One region of the Micromonospora sp. DSM 43699 genome, then DNA from elsewhere that is predicted to be linked to it. Evidence: riboswitches for the same ligand, from Rfam matches in the RefSeq annotation. Region 1 holds a riboswitch; each other region holds the start of a gene.

What was found. Region 1 has a riboswitch for cyclic di-AMP ahead of AC0AIB_RS08555 (C39 family peptidase). Riboswitches for the same ligand answer to the same signal wherever they lie in the genome.
Region 2: it holds a riboswitch for cyclic di-AMP, as region 1 does, so the genes downstream of both, AC0AIB_RS12330 (C40 family peptidase) here and AC0AIB_RS08555 (C39 family peptidase) in region 1, are expected to answer to the same signal.
Region 3: it holds a riboswitch for cyclic di-AMP, as region 1 does, so the genes downstream of both, AC0AIB_RS21070 (coiled-coil domain-containing protein) here and AC0AIB_RS08555 (C39 family peptidase) in region 1, are expected to answer to the same signal.

The regions. Positions count from the first base shown of each region.
Region 1 covers NZ_JBTMMT010000011.1:94,993-100,859, reverse strand. The annotation lists gene AC0AIB_RS08575 (polysaccharide pyruvyl transferase family protein) at 1-706, opposite strand, end outside; gene AC0AIB_RS08570 (acyltransferase family protein) at 886-2,154, shown strand; gene AC0AIB_RS08565 (hypothetical protein) at 2,301-2,717, shown strand; gene AC0AIB_RS08560 (hypothetical protein) at 2,854-3,612, shown strand; cyclic di-AMP (ydaO/yuaA leader) riboswitch at 4,138-4,281, shown strand; gene AC0AIB_RS08555 (C39 family peptidase) at 4,586-5,440, shown strand; gene AC0AIB_RS08550 (CDP-glycerol glycerophosphotransferase family protein) at 5,513-5,867, opposite strand, start outside.
Region 2 covers NZ_JBTMMT010000018.1:72,098-77,964, reverse strand. The annotation lists gene AC0AIB_RS12335 (C40 family peptidase) at 1-997, shown strand, start outside; cyclic di-AMP (ydaO/yuaA leader) riboswitch at 1,152-1,288, shown strand; gene AC0AIB_RS12330 (C40 family peptidase) at 1,301-2,341, shown strand; gene dcd (dCTP deaminase) at 2,405-2,983, opposite strand; gene AC0AIB_RS12320 (pyridoxamine 5'-phosphate oxidase family protein) at 3,400-3,954, shown strand; gene AC0AIB_RS12315 (zinc metalloprotease) at 4,032-5,069, opposite strand; tRNA gene AC0AIB_RS12310 (tRNA-Gly) at 5,304-5,377, shown strand; gene AC0AIB_RS12305 (LLM class flavin-dependent oxidoreductase) at 5,803-5,867, shown strand, end outside.
Region 3 covers NZ_JBTMMT010000046.1:1,330-7,196, forward strand. The annotation lists gene AC0AIB_RS21055 (hypothetical protein) at 1-278, opposite strand, end outside; gene AC0AIB_RS21060 (helix-turn-helix transcriptional regulator) at 378-710, opposite strand; gene AC0AIB_RS21065 (carbonic anhydrase) at 923-1,633, shown strand; gene AC0AIB_RS21070 (coiled-coil domain-containing protein) at 1,696-2,721, opposite strand; cyclic di-AMP (ydaO/yuaA leader) riboswitch at 2,725-2,856, opposite strand; gene AC0AIB_RS21075 (YibE/F family protein) at 3,023-4,366, opposite strand; gene AC0AIB_RS21080 (metal-sensitive transcriptional regulator) at 4,570-4,869, opposite strand; gene AC0AIB_RS21085 (heavy-metal-associated domain-containing protein) at 4,965-5,171, shown strand; gene AC0AIB_RS21090 (hypothetical protein) at 5,206-5,451, shown strand; gene AC0AIB_RS21095 (heavy metal translocating P-type ATPase) at 5,448-5,867, shown strand, end outside.

The DNA of each region.
Region 1 (5,867 bases):
GGGCGTCGCCGTAGAGCAGGGTGCCGAGCGTCCTGAGGTCCTGCGGCAGGTAGCGCAGGTGCGGGTAGCGGGCCTGGTGCGCGGCGATGATCTTCGCCATCGACTTGACGTACGGGGAGACGGTAAGCGCCACCCGGGCGTCGGGCGTCAGGACCGGTGCGGTCTTCTCCACCCGGAGCTGGTCGCCGTGCAGGAACATCGACGGGCAACCGATCACGTCGACGGCGGAGAAGCCCAGCGTGTTCAGGTACTGCGCCGTTATCTCCCCCCGGACGCCGATGCTCGGCCCCCGCTCCAGCGCCGCCCGCACGAACCGGGTGACCACGTCGTCGATCGGCCGCAGGTACTCCCGGTCACCGTGGACGTCGGTCTGCACCCCGACCCCGAAGACCACCACCGGGATCCGCAGCCGTTCGACAAGCTTCGTCATCAGCTCGATGCGGTGGGCGTAGCTGCGGCGGAAGGCGTTGGCCAGCGGGATGACGTACACGTCGTACTGCTCGTTGATCCGGTCGGCGTCGCGCAGGTCGACCTTGAACTCGGTGGAGGTGATCCGCGCGGTGGAGGTACGCAGCAGCTTGTGCGCGGCGTGACTGAAGACCAGGTTGCCGTTGTTCTCCCCGATCCAGTTCCCCTCGTACGCCTCCTCGGGGCCGCGCACGTCGAACGGGTCCTTCTTCGCCCGCATCAGGATCCGCTGGTGCACCAGTCTGCTCCGTTCCTCGTTCCCGGGCGCCTCCGACGGGTCGCCGGCCTACCCACGGGTGCGCCGACACCGACGGGTCCCGCGATGTTAAGGCAGTGGAGGGATTTCGTACACCTTCGGCACATCCGCACCACCCCGGCCCGTCACCGGTGGACGGGCGTGCCGGTAGGGTGCCCGGCGTGACCAGCGTGCCCACCACCGCGTCCCCCGCGCTGAGCCGACTGCCGTCGCTGACCGGGTTGCGCTGGATCGCCGCCATGCTGGTCTTCGGCTACCACGCCGGCACCATGCGGATCATCGCCCAGCCGGACGCCAAGGCGGTGGTCGACTGGTTGTTCACCCTCGGCCTGTCCGGGGTGCAGTTCTTCTTCATCCTCAGTGGCTTCGTGCTGGTCTGGTCGGCCCGCGACGGCGACCGGCGGCGGGACTTCTGGCGTCGCCGACTCGCCAAGATCTATCCCAACCACGTGCTGACCTGGGCGGTGGCGCTGCTGGTGATGTGGTGGTTCGCCGACCCGGTGGTGCCCCGCGCCGCGCTGGAGAACCTCTTCCTCGTCCAGGCCTGGGACCCCACCCCCGGTTACTTCTACAGCATCAACAACGTGAGCTGGTCGCTCTCCTGCGAGCTGTTCTTCTACCTCTGCCTGCCGCTGGTGCTGCCGGCGATCCGGCGGGCCCGCTCCGGAGTGCTCTGGGCGGTGGTGGTGGCGGTGCCGCTGGTGATCCTGTCGCTCTGGCCCGGCCAGCAGTTGCTGCCCGAGGGCACCAACTGGTGGTTCACCCAGGTCTTCCCGCTGGTCCGCTCCACCGAGTTCTGGCTGGGCGTCGCCGCCGCCGAGCTGCTGCGCCGTGGCCACTGGCGGGGCCCCGGCCTGCCGCTGGCCAGCCTGTTCTTCGTGGCCGTCTGGGTGGCGGCACACTGGATCCCGGCCGAGATGTGGGCGGCGCTGCTGTCGGTGGCGTACATCCTGGTCATCCCGGCGGCGGCCCGGGCGGACGTGCAGGGCCGCTGGTCGCCGTGGCGGCACCGCACACTGATCTGGCTCGGCGAGGTGTCGTTCGCCTTCTACCTGGTGCACGTGCTGGTGATGATGACCGTGCTGCGGCTCACCGGGCACTGGGGCGTGGGGCTGCCCGGCTGGTCGGGGCCGCTGGCCGTGCTCGGTTTCCTGGTGGTGAACCTGGTGCTGGCCGCAGCCCTGCACCGCTGGGTGGAGACGCCGATGATGCGCCGCCTCGCCCCCCGCCGCCGTACCCCACCCGCGCCGCCCACCCCCGACGGCGCTGTACCCGAGGGCGCTGTCCCCGGCGGTGCTGCTCCCGGCGGTGCCGACTCCGGCGGCGTGGTCGCCTGCGGCGCTGCCGCCGTGCCGGGGCCGAGAGACGCCGGCGACGGGTCGCGCGACGGGCGTCCCGTCGAGTACGCGGGACCGCGCGACCAGCACTGATCCCACTGCACCAGGTGCTCCGGCCACCCCTGCCGACCAGGGGTGTTCCCGGAAGTCCCCAGGCCGGGCGAGGGGCACCCGGTGGTCGGCGCGGCGACACGCCCGGCGGTGCTGCGGGCCGGTCACCTCGGCGGTAGCGTGGACACATGTTCCCGGCCGCGCCCGCCAGTCCCCTGTGGTGGGTCGCGCGCTGGTTGTCCCGGCTGCTGACCGGTCTCGCCGTCGCGATCGCGTTCGCCGTCGCCGGGCCGGCGCTGTCCGGCTCCGCGCTGTCCGACCCGGTGCTGCCCGACCCGGGGTCGCCCGCAGCCGCCCTGTCGATCGACGCGCCGGTGTCCTTCGACGCCGCTGCGGCCCTGTCCGCTCCGGGCGGTGGCCTCACCGGCATCCGCACCGGTGACCAGGGGGTCGACCTGGCCGGCGTGGTCGCCGCAGACCGGGTCGACGCCGTCACGCTCACCGTGCCGGCCGGTGCCGCGCGGAACGTCCCGGTCCCGCCCCCGGGGGCTACCGCCGGGCGGCTGCCCACCGTCGCCGGCCCACGGGCACCCCCGGCGGGCTGACCGCCCACGCGGGGGCCCACCCGCGACCGCCAGTGCGACGAACCTCACCCCCGCACCGCCCGGCCGGACGTCCTCCGCAACGGACCCGCCGCCGGTACGGCCTCCTCTTCCGCTTCCCGCCCGCGAGGTGCCGACCGTGAACACCGTGCTCTCCCAGTTCCTGATCGAGGTCCCGACCGCCACCGCCATCTGGTCCGCGCTGCTCGTCCTCGCCCTGACCGGGCTCACCGTCCTGGTGGCCCGGCCCGAGCGGGAGCACCCGACCGACGCCGCCGCCGTCGTGCCGCCACCCGACGCCCCGCCCCCGGTCGCCGATCTGCGCCGCTACGCCGAGGAGGTGGCCGTCGCCGCCACCGGGGCCGCCCAGACGGCGCACCGCCGTCGTACGGCCTGGCTGGCTGCCCAGGACGACCTGGACCGGGCCTGGCAGGCGTACGACGAGGCGGAGACGGTGGCCCGCCGGTTCGCCGGTGCCGGTGCGCTGCCCAGCCCGCGTACCCCCCGTACCCCCGTCGAGTACGCGGGCCGGGAACGGTGGCTGCACCAGGAGGCGGTGGCGGCGCACTGGCGGGGGGAGTTGTCGGTGGAGCGGCTGCGGGACGTCTTCGCCCACCGCGACGGCTGGGACCCGCGTCGGCACCCGGTCGAACACGAGGTGATGCTCGCCCGAGCCGTCCGCGGGGACCGGCGTACGGCGTACCGGGTCGCGGTCGGGCGGGAACGGGCGGCGTGGCGGGACGCCGAACTGGCCGCCGAGGCGGCCCGGTCCCTGGCCGTCGAGGCGTACGCGGCGGCGCAACGGCTGCGGCCGGGCCGGATTCCGTTGCCCCGCAGCGCGACGTCGGCGGCCCGTCCGGCACCCGCCGCCCGCTGGCACCCGGCCCGGGTGAACTGACCGGAGATGATCGGCTCGATGCCGCGCCGGTAGCGGTATCGGCTCGGCATGGACACCGCCACCACGGCCCCGCTTCGTCGCGGCATCGCGGTCCGGCATCGCGGTCCGGCATCGCGGTCCGGGGTCGCGGTCCGGGGTCGCGGTCCGGGGTCGCGGTCCCGTGTCGTGGTCCGGCGTCGTGGTCCGGTCCCAGCTCCGGGCCATCGGGGCTGCCTGGCGTCACGAGGGCGGAATTGTTATCCGGGCCGGCGTGGGTGGCGTCACCGTGCGTGGGGATTCGGACACCTGGTCACAGGTGGTCACATCGACTACGACGATCATCGGTGGTTGCTGGCGGAGCGTCCGGTTGTCGCCCCCGCGAGACGGACGCCCCGGTCGCCCCACGAGCGGCCAGTCGGTGCCCGAGTGCACCGGAAAACGGTGCGCCTCGACCATGTTTGCGCAGCTCACGGGGCTTGGCGAGGGAGAACCCGGCCAGTAGTGTCGCTGCGGTCCGGTGCGGTTCCCGTTCGCAGCAGGCGACGCCGCGCCGACCCGCTCAATCGTGCGAGTCACGAACCGGGGACCCACCGCACCATCTGGGGTGAATCCGCGGGCCACGGCCCGGGGTAGGGCGATCTTCCCGCCCGAATCCGTCAGCTAACCCGGTCGGCGGCAGCGGAAGGAGTTCCATCCTCGTGTACTACGACCCCACCCCCTCGGTAGTTCCGCCACCTCGGTGCCGGGGTGCCGCCGGACCGTCGCGCCTGACGCGCTGACCCGGCCGACAGCCCCCGCCGTCCGGTCTCGTCGGACGGCCCCACCGAACTGCCCGGCCTCTCGTCGGGCGGCCCACCGAGCTGCCCGGCCCCCGTCGGGCGGTCCCGACCGAACGAGCGGCCGAACACCCGATCCGCGCGTGGCGTACCGCCGCGTGCCGCTCCGGCGTGCCCGGCCGCCTCGCCCCGTGGAGGAACACCCTGTGAAGCACCACATGAAGCGACAGCTACGCCGGCTGACCACTCAGCGCCCGTACCAGCTGGTGGTCGGCTCGGCAGCGGTCGTCGTCCTGGCCACCGGCGCCGCCGCGCTGGCTGCCGGGGTCGACGACGCCCCGACCGACCAGCAGCGTTCGACCGCCGTCGCCGAGACCGCCCCCCGCCTCGACGACGTCGCCACCCGCGCCCAGGCCCGGGTCGCCGCCCCCGCCCCGACCAGCCCGTCGGCCACCCCCACGGCCAGCCCGTCGGCGAGCCCCACCCCATCACTCCGGGTCACCAGGGCGAAGACCAGGGCCACCGCCAACCCGGACCTGACCCGCACGGTGGCAGCTCCGAAGCCGCCGTCGTCGAAGGTCCTCCGCTACGAGTACCAGGCGCAGACCACCTACTACTACTGCGGCCCGGCGGCGGTGCGCAACGCGCTCAGCGCGGCCGGCATCGAGCGCAGCCAGGACGACCTCGCCGCCCAGTTGGGCACCACCGAGATGGGCACCAACTCGGCCGAGGACACCACCCGGGTGCTCAACGCCGTGGTGAAGGGCGACCCGTACCGGACCCGGATGTTCGCCGGCACCCCCAGTGACGCGCAGGCCGAGCGGCTGCGGGCCGACGTGGTCGCGACGGTCACCGACAAGCGGGCCGTGGTCGCGAACGTGGTCGGGGACGTCACCGATCTCGACGGCGGCTGGCACTCCTTCCCCGGCGGCCACTACGTCGCCGTGGTCGGCTACCAGGACAACGGCCGTACCGTCCGGATCGCCGACTCGGCCGACCCGTCGCTGCCGGCGTACTGGGTCAGCGTGACCACCCTGGCGAACTGGATCGCCACCCGGGGCTACTCCGCCTGACCGCCCGCCGCGCGTCGGCCGCAAGGTCGCGCTCGGACATGGTTGTAGTGGCCTCCTTCTCGAGGGAGGCCACTACAACATGGATCGAGCACGATCTTGCAGCGAGCGGTCAGGCTCCAGCTCCCGGCGGGCGGCGTCGAGGAAGCCGTCGGCGTACGCGTCGGCGGGGAAGTCGCCCAGGTAGCGACGGCGGGTCTGCCAACGGGCCGCCGCCAACGGGTCGGTGTCCAGCAGCCCGGTCAGCACCTCGTCCAGGTTGGCCATGTCCCGGCGCAGCACGTAACCGGAGCGGGCCAGCGGGAAGCGGGTCAGGAACTCGTCGCCGTCGACACCCAGGTCGGTCACCGCGTACGGCTTGCCCGAGTAGAGGTAGTCGGAGATGACCCCGGAGACGTCGGAGACCAGCGCGTCGGAGCGGTTGACGCAG
Region 2 (5,867 bases), on a different contig from region 1:
CCCTCACCGTCACGTCCAGGGCCAGTCGCCCGCCCGCCCGGCAGCCCTCGGGCGGGTCGCCCGCCGCCTGCTCACCGTGGTCGCGGCGGTCGCCGTCGGTGCCGGGATGCTCGTCGCGCCGGCGCATGCCGCGCCGACACCCGAGGAGATCGAGGCGGCCCTCGACAAGCAGTGGGAACAGCTCGAACCGACCATCGAGAGCTACAACAAGGTCCGGGCCCAGCTCAAGGTCAACCGCAAGAAGTCGGCCGAACTGCAGAAGAAGATCGAGCCGCTGGCCCTGCAGAGCGAGCTGGCCCTCGGCCGGGTCGGTGACCTCGCCTCCCGCTACTACAAGTCCGGCCCCTCGCAGGAGTTGAGCGCGCTGCTCACCACCAGCAAGCCGGGCACCCTCGCCGCGCAGCTGACCATTCTGGACCGCCTCGCCGCCGAGCAGCGCAAGGAGGTCGAGGCCGTGCTCGTGGTGCGTCGCAAGTACGACGCCGAGAAGCAGAAGCTCGACACCCTGATCGCCGCCGAGGTGCAGCAGGAGAAGGACCTCGCGACCAAGAAGACCAAGATCAACGCTGAGATCAAGCGGCTCCAGGCGTCTATGCCGAAGACCACGGTCAAGGTGAACGGCTGCCCGACGATCAACGGCGTGGTCAGCTCCGCCGCCCGTACCGCGATCCAGGTCGCCTGCCAGCAGGTCGGTGACCCGTACGTCTGGGGGGCCACCGGGCCGAACTCGTTCGACTGCTCCGGGCTCACCCAGTTCGCCTACAAGGCGGCCGGCATCTCGCTCACGCACTTCACCGGCGCCCAGTGGAACGAGGGCAAGGCCATCCCGCGCTCCGAGGCCCGCCCCGGCGACCTGGTCTTCTTCTTCAGCGACCTGCACCACGTCGGCCTCTACCTGGGCAACGACATGATGGTGCACGCCCCACGGACCGGTAAGCCGGTCCAGGTGACCAGCATCAACTACATGCCGGTGGCAGGCTTCCGCCGACCGGGCTGACCAGCGCAGACGCAACCCCCGGCCCCGACGGGCCGGGGGTTGCGTGCTTCCGGACGGAGAGTGTGCCGGCCCGGCGGGTTGCGGATCGATAACGACCGTCTCTACTCTGGTCAATCGTCGGTCGGCATCAGGTCCGCCCCACCCGGGGTGGCGTCGGCCGGCACCGCCGAGTCGCCTCCGGGCGAGCCGGGGACCCAGGTACGCCGGGGTGAATCCGCGACCACCGCGGTAGGGCGCTCCCTTCCCGCCCGAACCCGTCAGCTAACCCGGTAGGCGGTCGAGGAAGAAGGAGCCCCGAGCCCGGTGGCACACCATGCCCCGCGGCCACCGTCGCGCCGGTCGACCCAGGTCGTCCGGGAGACGGTCGCGCCGCGCCCACGCTGGTCCCGCTTCACCACGACTCTCACCGCCCTGACCGCTGCCCTGGTCGTGCTGACCGGTGGCGCCACGCCCGTCCACGCCGACCCCTCGGTCGCCGAGATCGAACGACAGATCGACCAGGACTGGAACAAGCTCGAACCCGTCATCGAGCAACACAACGCCACCCGCGCCGACCTCGCCGCCAAGCGCCGCCAGGCCGACGCGCTCGGCAAGCGGATCGCGCCGTTGCAGCGCCGGGTCGACCAGGCGATGAACCAGGTCAGCGGACTCGCCGTCCAGGCGTACAAGGGCGAGAACATGTCCACTGTCAACGCCCTGCTGGGCAGCCACGACCCGAGCCAGGTGGTCGAGCAGCTGGGGTTGCTGGACCGCTTCGCCAGCCGCCAGCAGCGCGAGGTGCGGGCCGTCGCCGAACTGCGCGACGAACTGGCCGCGACCAAGGCGCCGTTGGACGAGATGGTCGTCCAGCTGACCCGTACCGAAGCCCAGCTGGCGGCGAAGAAGAAGCAGATCAACACCGAGATCGACAGGTTGCAGAAGCTGCGCCTCACGGTCTACGGCAACGGCGGCGGCGGGCCGCTGCGCCCGGCCCCGTGCCCGGCCGGCTACCCCGGTGGCCCGGCCGGCACAGCAGTCAAGTTCGCCTGCGCCCAGATCGGCAAGCTGTACGTGTGGGGTGCGGCCGGCCCGAACAACTTCGACTGCTCCGGGCTCACCATGGCCGCCTGGTCGAAGGCCGGGGTGTCGCTGCCGCACAACGCCCGGCAGCAGCGCCAGGTGACCGACCGGGTGAGCCGGGCCGACCTGCGCCCCGGCGACCTGGTCTTCTACTACGCCGACCTGCACCACGTCGGGATGTATGTCGGGGACGGCTGGGTCGTGCACGCGTCGCAGTCAGGTCAGCCGATCAAGATGAAGCGGGTAGACGACGGACCGGTCCACAGCTACGGCCGCCCCGGCTGATCCCACTCGCGTCCGGGCCCCCGCCAGGGGCCCGGACGTGGCGTGCCCCCGGTCAGGGTGCGCTCAGCGGGTCGGCCAGGTGCGCCAGTTCTGCCAGGACCGGCTCTGGGTCGGCCCGCGCTGACCCTGGTAGCGCGACCCGTAGACCTCGGAGCCGTAGGGGTGCTCGGCCGGCGAGGAGAGTCGGAAGATGCAGAGCTGGCCGATCTTCATGCCCGGCCAGAGCGTGATCGGCAGGTTGGCCACGTTCGACAGCTCCAGCGTGACGTGGCCGGAGAAGCCCGGATCGATGAAACCGGCGGTCGAGTGGGTGAGCAGGCCCAGCCGACCCAGGCTCGACTTGCCCTCCAGCCGGCCGGCGAGCTGGTCGCCGAGCGAGATGACCTCGAGCGTGGAGGCGAGCACGAACTCACCCGGGTGCAGCACGAACGGCTCGCCCGCCGGCACCTCGACCATCGACGTCAGGTCGTCCTGTTGCACGGCCGGGTCGATGTGGGTGTAGAGGTGGTTGTTGAAGACCCGGAACAGCTTGTCGAGACGCACGTCGATGCTGGACGGCTGCACCAGACTCGGCTCGAACGGCGCCAGCGCCAGCGCGCCCGCCTTGATCTCGGAGACCAGGTCCCGGTCGGAGAGCAGCATCGGACCACCATATCGAGCGTCCCGGCCCGACCCGCCGGCCGGGCCGTCGACGCCCGCCCCGGCTGCCGAGGGGGTACGAGGGCGGGGCGGGCTCGTCGGGGCCGAGGCGCGGCGGTGGGGTGGGCTGGAGGTGTCCAGGGTGCTGCTCGCCCGGATCGTCGGGGCGGGACGAGATACTGGTCCGGCCGCTGTCGAACTGATGACGTAGACGATTCACCAAGGCTGCCGCGTACCGCGGCCTGAGGGCGAACTGGTGACCCAGCGTGGTCGCCCGTCTACCCCGGCCCGGGGATGGTCGCGTCGCCCGTGCCCTCGGCCCGGTGCGGTCCGGGCGGGACCGGCAGCCCGGCCAAAGAGGGGCCGTTCCACCTGCGTGTCGGACTGATTTTAGAACGCCTGTTCGATAGGGTTGCGGCATGGCATCCTGGTCCGCATTCGCCGCCGACGAGCCCCGACTCGCCGACGGGATCCGCCTTCTCCTCCAGCAGTACGGGCCGGGCTTCGGCTACCTGGCCACTGTCCGTGCCGACGGCGGCCCCCGGGTCCACCCGGTCTGCCCGCTGGTCACCGACGGCGGGCTCTTCTGCTTCGTCGTCGACTCGCCCAAGCGTCGTGACCTCGAACGCGACGGCCGCTACGCGCTCCACTCGTTCCCGTCGGAGGAGACCGACGACGAGGCGTACGTGACAGGCCGGGCCGAGCCGGTGACCGACCCGGCGCGGGTGGAGCTGGTGGCCGCGATCGGCCGGGCCGCACCCCGGGTCGACTGGCGGCTCTTCGAGTTCAGCGTGGACGTCGCCATGCTCACCCGCCGTGACCACGGTGGTCTGTCGAGCCCCGACGGAAAGCCCTCCACCGTGCAGGTCTGGCTGGATCCTGCGGCGGGTCGGCCCGCCGTCACGGGCGTACCCGACCAGCGGCCGTCCCGCCACGGACGGCACGGGTTCGACACCCGCCGTACCGCTGCCTGAGCCTGCAAACGACGGTGCCGGCCCCGTCCGGGAAAGGACGGAGCCGGCACCGTCGTGTCGTGTGTACCGGGTGCCGGTCAGGCGGCTGCCCGGTAGGCGGTCCAGGCGTTCACCATGCGGCTGGCCTGGCCGGCCGTGAACTGGTACATGCACGAGTCGTAGGTGTAGTCCATGAAGTTGGTGATCGGGTCCTTGCCGGTCGCGGTGCAGGTGTCCCGGCCGGTCGGGCACTCGAAGGCCGGCTCGCGCTCGGCCGGGGTGTCCGACACGCTGTCGCCCGAGCCGGAGCAGCCACCCTGGAAGGTGTGGTAGAGGTTCAGCCAGTGGCCGACCTCGTGGGTGCCGGTGTCACCCTGGTTGTAGTTGGTGGCCGCACCGTTCGGCAGCGACTCGCCGAGCACCACGACGCCGTCCATCACGTCCAGGGTGCGCTTGGGGAAGGTCGCCCAGCCGAGCAGGTCGTCGCTCAGCTCGCCCAGGTAGATGTTGAGGGTGTTCTTGCCGCCGGTGCGCAGGTTGGTCTTCATCTGCCGCTCGGCCGTGGAGCCCTGCACGATCGGGTACCAGGAGGCGTTGGTGACCCGGTTGATCTTCTGGAGCTGGAACGTGAAGCCGGTGGCCACCCCGCCGGTGGCACCGCCGTACGCCTGGTTGAGCACGTTGATCTGCGCGTTGATCAGCGAGTCGGGGATGTTGCCGCCGGCCCGGGTGCTGTCCCGCTGGATCACGTGCACGACCACCGGAACGGAGATCGGGGCCAGCGCGACCGTCCTGCCCTCGGTGGAGCCGGTGCGGATGCTGGACTTCGACCGCAGCGTGCTGGTACGCAGGGCCGCGGTGAAGTCCGCCTCCCGCGTCTGGACCTGCTCGGCGGTCAGCTCGTTCGGGTCGTGCCGCTTGTGGGCGGCCTTCTTGCCACCACCGCGGACACGCGCGTCGGAGTGGACGTCCGCGTGGACGTCGGTCGGCTCTGCGCAGGAGGCGCTGCCGGGAGCTGCGGAGTACGCGGAAGCCGCAGGTACGACGCCCACCGCAGCGGTGCTCAACAGCAGCGCGAAGGTCGTCGATGCGACACCGGCGGCACGCCGGGTCAGCAGGTTGGGACGCAGTCCCATGGGCCCACCTCTTTCTGGCGGTGTGACAGGGGGTATGTCGCACCGAGGTCGTGAACGTGGGGGTGACGTTACAACTGATCGACACGTTTGAGAACGTCCCTAAGTTGCTTCTGTGAAACATCTGACCGTTTCGTTCGTGCAGGTGGTGGCGATGCGATGACACTCCGTCGCCGGAGACGCGCGGGGGTGCCAGGGTGCGCGGGTCCGGTCACTTCAGGTACAGTGATGCCGCTCGCGGGTGTAGTTCAATGGCAGAACATCAGCTTCCCAAGCTGACAGTGCGGGTTCGATTCCCGTCACCCGCTCCACCACGAAGGCCCTGATCAGGACCCGAATCCTGGGCAGGGCCTTCGATGTTCCGAGGTCAACCAGGGCGCATCGAGGCATTGGTGTGCCAGTACGGACCGGCGAGCGGGGCGGGTGACGCCCCCTGGTCGGCAGGGCCGGTAGTCATCTTCGCCTGCTGGCCTTGTGTCCGGCGTAGCGGCGTGGGCGCGAGGTTGATGGGCCCCATCGACGAGATCTACAACCCTGGTGCACACCGGTCCAGGCAGGAGATCCAGGTACAGGACGAACGCGTGGAGGCCCTGTCGTCGGCCGACGACCAGCTTCGGCGTGATTGACGCGGGGAACCTCCACCTACCCGACGGAAGGCGCCGCTACCTACCAACGGGAAACCGCCGCGCGGGATCGACCGGCCGCGGGGCAGCCCCTGCGACGTACGCTGGTGATCATGCGGATTGGCATCGTGATCCTTCCCGACCAGCGCTGGTCGGAGTCGCGTCGGCGCTGGCAGCA
Region 3 (5,867 bases), on a different contig from region 1:
GCGGCCGGCAGCGGATCCGGCCGGACGGTCTCGTCGACGATCCGTTCGTCACCGGGGCGGGTGTCGGCGAACCGCTCGTTTCCGGGCCGGTCTTCGCCGGGCAGCGCAGCCACCCGGGAGGTCACCACGGGCGGTCGGACAGCGGTGGCGGCCGGGCCGCCGGTGGTGGCGAACATCCCACCGAGACCGACCGCGAGCACCAGCGCGGTCACCGCCAGCCGGGTCAGGTCGCGCAGCCTCGACACCCAGACGGGCGGGGCGGAAGCTACGCGGATCACCCGTACAGCCTATCCACACCCGGCCGTCCGCGCAGCGTCGGCGATCCGACCGGACCGGTGACCCGGGCCACCGGGTGCCGGGTGGCGGACACCTGCCGCTCAGGCGTCGGAGTCGGCCGGGTCGGGGGTGAAGAGGGCGAGCAGGTCACCGACCTGGCGGTCGGCCTCGGCCGGGTGCCGGAAGTGCCCGCTCGGGTCGATCGTGTACTCGTTGCGGCGGCCGACCCGGGTACGCCGCAGGTAGCCGCCGGCCTCCAGGTCCGCGACGATCGCCTGGGCGGCCCGTTCGGTCACCCCGACCTCCCCTGCGACGTCCCGCAGGCGGGCGGTGGGGTTGCGGGCGATGGCGAGCAGCACGTGACCGTGGTTGGTGAGGAACGTCCAGTTCCGGGTGCTCCCGGTGCCGCCTGCCGTCGTTGCCATGCCGGTCATCGTATGGCCCGTACCCGGAAAGCCCGCCGCCGGCCGGTGTTCGCGTCCGCCCACGCCCGGCGTTCGACCCGCCGTCGACATCCCCCGGACCAACGCCTGAAACGTGTATCACGAAATCTTGACGTACCTTTCGCTGCGTGTGACCGTGGGGACACGGCCGTCGTCGCCGCCGGCCGGCGTGACCAGGTGCGATCCCGGACCGAGGTGAGGCAATGGCCCCGATCACTCCGACCCAGGCGCTGGCCGAGCTGCAAGCCGGCAACAGGCGTTTCGTCGCCGGGGCGCCCCGGCACCCCAACCAGGGCGCCGGCCACCGGGCGGCAGTCGCCGACGGCCAACACCCCTTCGCGGTCATCGTCGGGTGCTCCGACTCCCGGCTCGCCGCCGAGATCATCTTCGACCGGGGTCTGGGTGACCTCTTCGTGGTCCGGACCGCCGGGCACACCGCCGGGCCCGAGGTGCTCGGCAGCGTCGAGTACGCGGTGACGGTGCTCGGCACCCCGTTGGTGGTGGTCCTCGGGCACGACTCCTGCGGGGCGGTGCAGGCAGCCCGGGAGGCGGCCCGCACCGGCACCCAACCCCCCGGGCACCTCTATTCGGTGGTCGCCGCCGTCGGGCCCAGCCTGCGTCGGGCGGCCCAGGAGGGGGTGCACGACATCGACGGGATCGTCGACATCCACATCGCACAGACCGTCGAGGTGCTGCTCGGCAACTCCCCGGTGATCGCCGCCGAGGTGGCGGCCGGGCGTTGCGCGGTGGTCGGCATGTCCTACCGGCTGGCCGCCGGTGAGGTGCGCCCGGTGGCCCCGGCCCACGCTCCCGCCGAGTCGTCCGCCCTCACCGCCACGGTGCCCGGGTCCGTCCGGGCGACGCCGGGTGCCGACGCCGCGCCGGCCGGCGAGCCGGCGGCCGTCGCCGGCTGAGACGCGATCACGACGAGGGCCGCCCGGCTCAGCCGGGCGGCCCTCGTGTCGATCATGAACTGCTACAGCAGTGACACGTGTACGTGGTCGGTGTGGTTGGACGGTCCGGAGTACGAGCTCCAGCCGTTGGCCGGGAACCAGATCTGCCGGTTCCAGATCACGTAGTAGATGCCCAGCCGGTCCGCGTTGCGGATCAGGAATGCGGCGAGGTTGTTGCCGTACATCCGGGTGTCGTTGTTGTGCCAGGGGCTGAAGCCGCTGTTCTGCAACGACCAGTCGCACGCCTTGCCCTTGGGGTGCTCCCACGGCCCACCCGGGCGGTAGCAGCCGACGAACCGGCTGAAGCCGGCCCGCTTGACCTCCTTGTACATGTGCAGCGTGCGCGGCGTGATGCAGCCCGACGTGGTCGGATCGTTCTCGCTGCACGACTCGCCGCGCCACTCGCCGTCGGAGGTCTGGCCCGGGGCGACGCGGGCCACCGGCGAGGTGGCGTTGACCAGGCCACCGGTGAAGCCCCGGCCGCCGACCAGGGCCAGCGCCTTGTCGGCCTCGGTCTTCTTCTTGGCCATCAGGTTGGTCTGCTTCTGCTGCTCACGCACTTCGGCGTCGACGGCGAGCTTGGCGTTCTCGGCCCGGGTCCTGGCCTCGTTGACCTCGGCCAGCTTGCCGGCGTTGACCATGTTCAGCTCGTCCAGGGCGGCGGCCCGCCGGACGAAGGTGTCCGGGGCGTCGCTCTCCAGCAGCGCGGCGACCGCGCCGACCCGACCCGTCCGGTACGACTGGGCGGCGATCTCGTTTACCTGCGGGGCCAGCGCCGCCAGCTCCTGCTCGGCCTTCTCCACCTCGATGGCGTACTCGAGTTGGCGCTTCTTGGACTTCTCCAGCCGGTTCTTCGCCGCCGAGTAATCCCGGTTGGTGGCCTCGATGACGTCGGTGAGCAGCTTCGGCTCCTCGTCCTCCTCGTGCCCGGAGGGGGTGGGCGCGTTGAGGGCGGCTGCCGCGGGGGCGGCTGCCGGACCGGCGACGATCGCCAGGGCGGCGAGTACGGCCACTGCCGGAGTCATCCAGCGGCGTAGGGGTGCCGTCACAGTTTTCCCTTCCGTCGACCGCCGACCGGGTTAGCTGACGGGTTCGGGACGGAAGTGGCCCCTACCGCTGGCGCGGATTCACCCCAGGTGCTCGGTTCCCCGGCTCGCCGTACGGCGATTGGGCGGTGGCCCCGCTGGCACCGGTGGGCGCCTTCGGCGGTGACCGGCAGCGAGGTTACCCGAGAGTCGTACCGGGGATCTACGGTCACAACTCGACAAAATGTGTATTTTTCCGATAACCGGGCGTGACCAGTGACGCGGCCGACAACTGCGACCTCGCCTCCGGTTACGCAGCGGAGTGTCACCATGCCGAGTCCGTGCTCCTTTCCGGGTCCGGCCACCGGGTGGGGGCCGGGGTGGACGGTTCGCCGTGCCGGGGCGCGCTCAGCGCCGCCAGCGCCTCGGCGCGGTCGGGCGCGGGGCGTGGGGTGGGTGTCGGCCCGGTCGGGTCGGCGTCGGCGGGACCGCGCCCGGCGGTGGTGACCAGCGCGGCCAACCCGGTGGTCAGCGGCACCGCCGCCACCAGGCCGAGGGTCGCCACCGCACTGCGGACGATCTCCTGGGCCAGGAACTCGCTGGTGAGGATCTGCCCCACCGGCCGGCTGTCGGCGGTGAGCAGGAGCAGCAGCGGCAACGAGGCTCCCGCGTAGGCCAGCACGATCGTGTTGACCGTGGAGGCGATGTGCGCCCGGCCGACCCGGGTCGCCGCCCGGTAGAGCTGCAACCGGGACAACCCCGGATTGGCGTGCGCCAGCTCGGTGACGGTGGCCGACTGGGTGACCGTCACGTCGTCCAGCACGCCGAGGGAACCGATGATGATCCCGGCCAGCAGCAGGCCGTGCAGGTCCACGTCACGCTGGTACATCGACAGCGTGGTGGCCTCCTCGCTGCCGTACCCGGTCAGGTGGGTGGCGGCGGTGGCCAGCGTGCCCAGCACGCCGGTCAGCACCAGGCTGCCCAGCGTGCCGAGCACCGCCACCGAGGTCTGCGCGGTGATCCCGTGGGTCAGGTACAGCACCACGAACATGATCAGCGCGGCGCCGGTGATCGCGATCGGCAGCGGCGCGCCCCCGGCGGAGATGCCCGGCACCACGAAGGTCAACAGGATGGCGAAGCTGGCGCCCAGACCGGCCAGCGCGGCCAGCCCGCGCAGCCGGCCGAACGCCACGATCGCCGCCGCGAACAGGGCGACCAGCCAGAGCAGCGGCGTACCCCGCTGGTGCTCGGCGATGTGGTAACTGCTCGTCGAGGGATCGGTCGGGTCGGCCAACGCGACGAGCACCACCCGGTCACCGACGGCCACCGTCGGTGCGCCGGGGCCGGACGGGATCGGCGTCTCGACCTGCTTCCCGCTGTCCGGCCCCTGCTCGACGGAGACCGTCACCGTGCCGCACGGACCGGCTGCCGCCCCGGACGGGCCGTCGGGGGTCTGCGGGGCGGGCGGGCAGGCCTCGGTCACCACCCGGGTCACCGTGCCGTGGTGGCGGGGGACCTGATCCCCCTGGTCGATCTGCGGGGTGTCACCCGGCCAGAGCGCCAGCGTGGCGATCACCGTGACGACGATGAGCGGCACCACGGTCATGACGAGGATCCTCCGCACCCCGGGCGGGGTGGACGGAGCGGGACGGGTGTGGTCGGCGCCCATGTGTGCGAGTCCTCCCAACGATCCGGGACGGGATACGTGTCAGTTGGCCAACCGGTTCATCCCACGGGCGGCGGGTCGTCGTCGGACGATGGTAGCCAGCGTCCCGGCCGACCGGCGTGGTCGACCCTGCCGGCAGGGCTCCGGCTCGTCACGGTGCGGGTGCTTCGCAGACGGGATGCCCCCCGGTCCGCACCGGAGGTGGGTCAGCCGCGCTTCATCAGGCGACCGACGGCGGCCATCATCTCGGCGGCCATCTCGTCGGCCCGGCCCTCGGCGGCCCCCTCGTGCATGCAGTGCCGGGCGTGGCCGTCGAGCAGGCCGAGGGCGACCTTGTCCAGGGCGGCCTGCACGGCGGAGATCTGGGTGAGCACGTCGATGCAGTACCGGTCGTCGTCGACCATCTTCTCGATGCCCCGGACCTGGCCCTCCACGCGGCGCAGTCGGGCCAGCAGCTGGTCCTTGCTGGTGGTGTAGCCCCGGACCGGGGTACTCGGTGTGGTCATGACCACCACGATAACGTACCCCTGGGGGGTATGCTACGGTCGCCGGGAAAGGTACCCCTAGGGGGTATGTTCGGAGAGTGGGAGGGGAACATTCGATGATCACGAACTACCAGGTGAAGGGCATGACCTGCGGGCACTGCGTCAACGCGGTGAGCGGCGAGGTGGGCGCGCTCGACGGCGTCACCGACGTCCAGGTGGACCTCTCCTCCGGCCGGGTCGCCGTCACCAGCGACCGTCCGCTCGACACCGAGGCCGTGCGCGCCGCCGTCGACGAGGCCGGCTACGACCTCGTCGAGGCGTGACGGGCCACCGGCCCGCCGGGGGCCGGGGCAACCGATGAACACGGCGACCAGGCTGGGTGGCTTCGCCCTCGGTCTCGCGGTGGTGTTCGGCGCGGCGTACGGGGCCGGTCAGCTGACCGGCCCCGTACGCCCGCCCGCCGAGACCCGCCACGACCCGGCGCACACCCCGGATCCCACCCGCACCACCGACGCCCCTGCCCCCGGCCCCGACCCGACGCCGACCGGGACCGTCACCGGCGGGGCAGGTCACCCCCACGGTCGACCGGAGGTGCCGCGATGACCCCGACCGCGAACGACCTGCCCACCGCCCCCCACCTGATAGAACTCACCATCGGCGGGATGACCTGCGCGTCCTGCGCCGCCCGGATCGAGAAGAAGCTCAACCGGATGGACGGCGTGGAGGCGACCGTCAACTACGCCACCGAGAAGGCCACCGTCCGGTACGCCGACGAGATCACCCCGGGCGACCTGATCGCCACCGTCGAGAAGACCGGCTACACCGCAGTCGTGCCGCCGCCGCCCACCCCCGCCGGGGCGGAACCGGCCGGTGGGTCGGTGGACGAGCTGACCGCCCTGCGTACCCGGCTGCGGGTGTCGGCCGTGCTGACCGTGCCGGTGATCGTGTTGGCGATGGTGCCGGCCTGGCAGTTCACCTACTGGCAGTGGCTGTCGCTGACCCTGGCCGCCCCGGTGGTG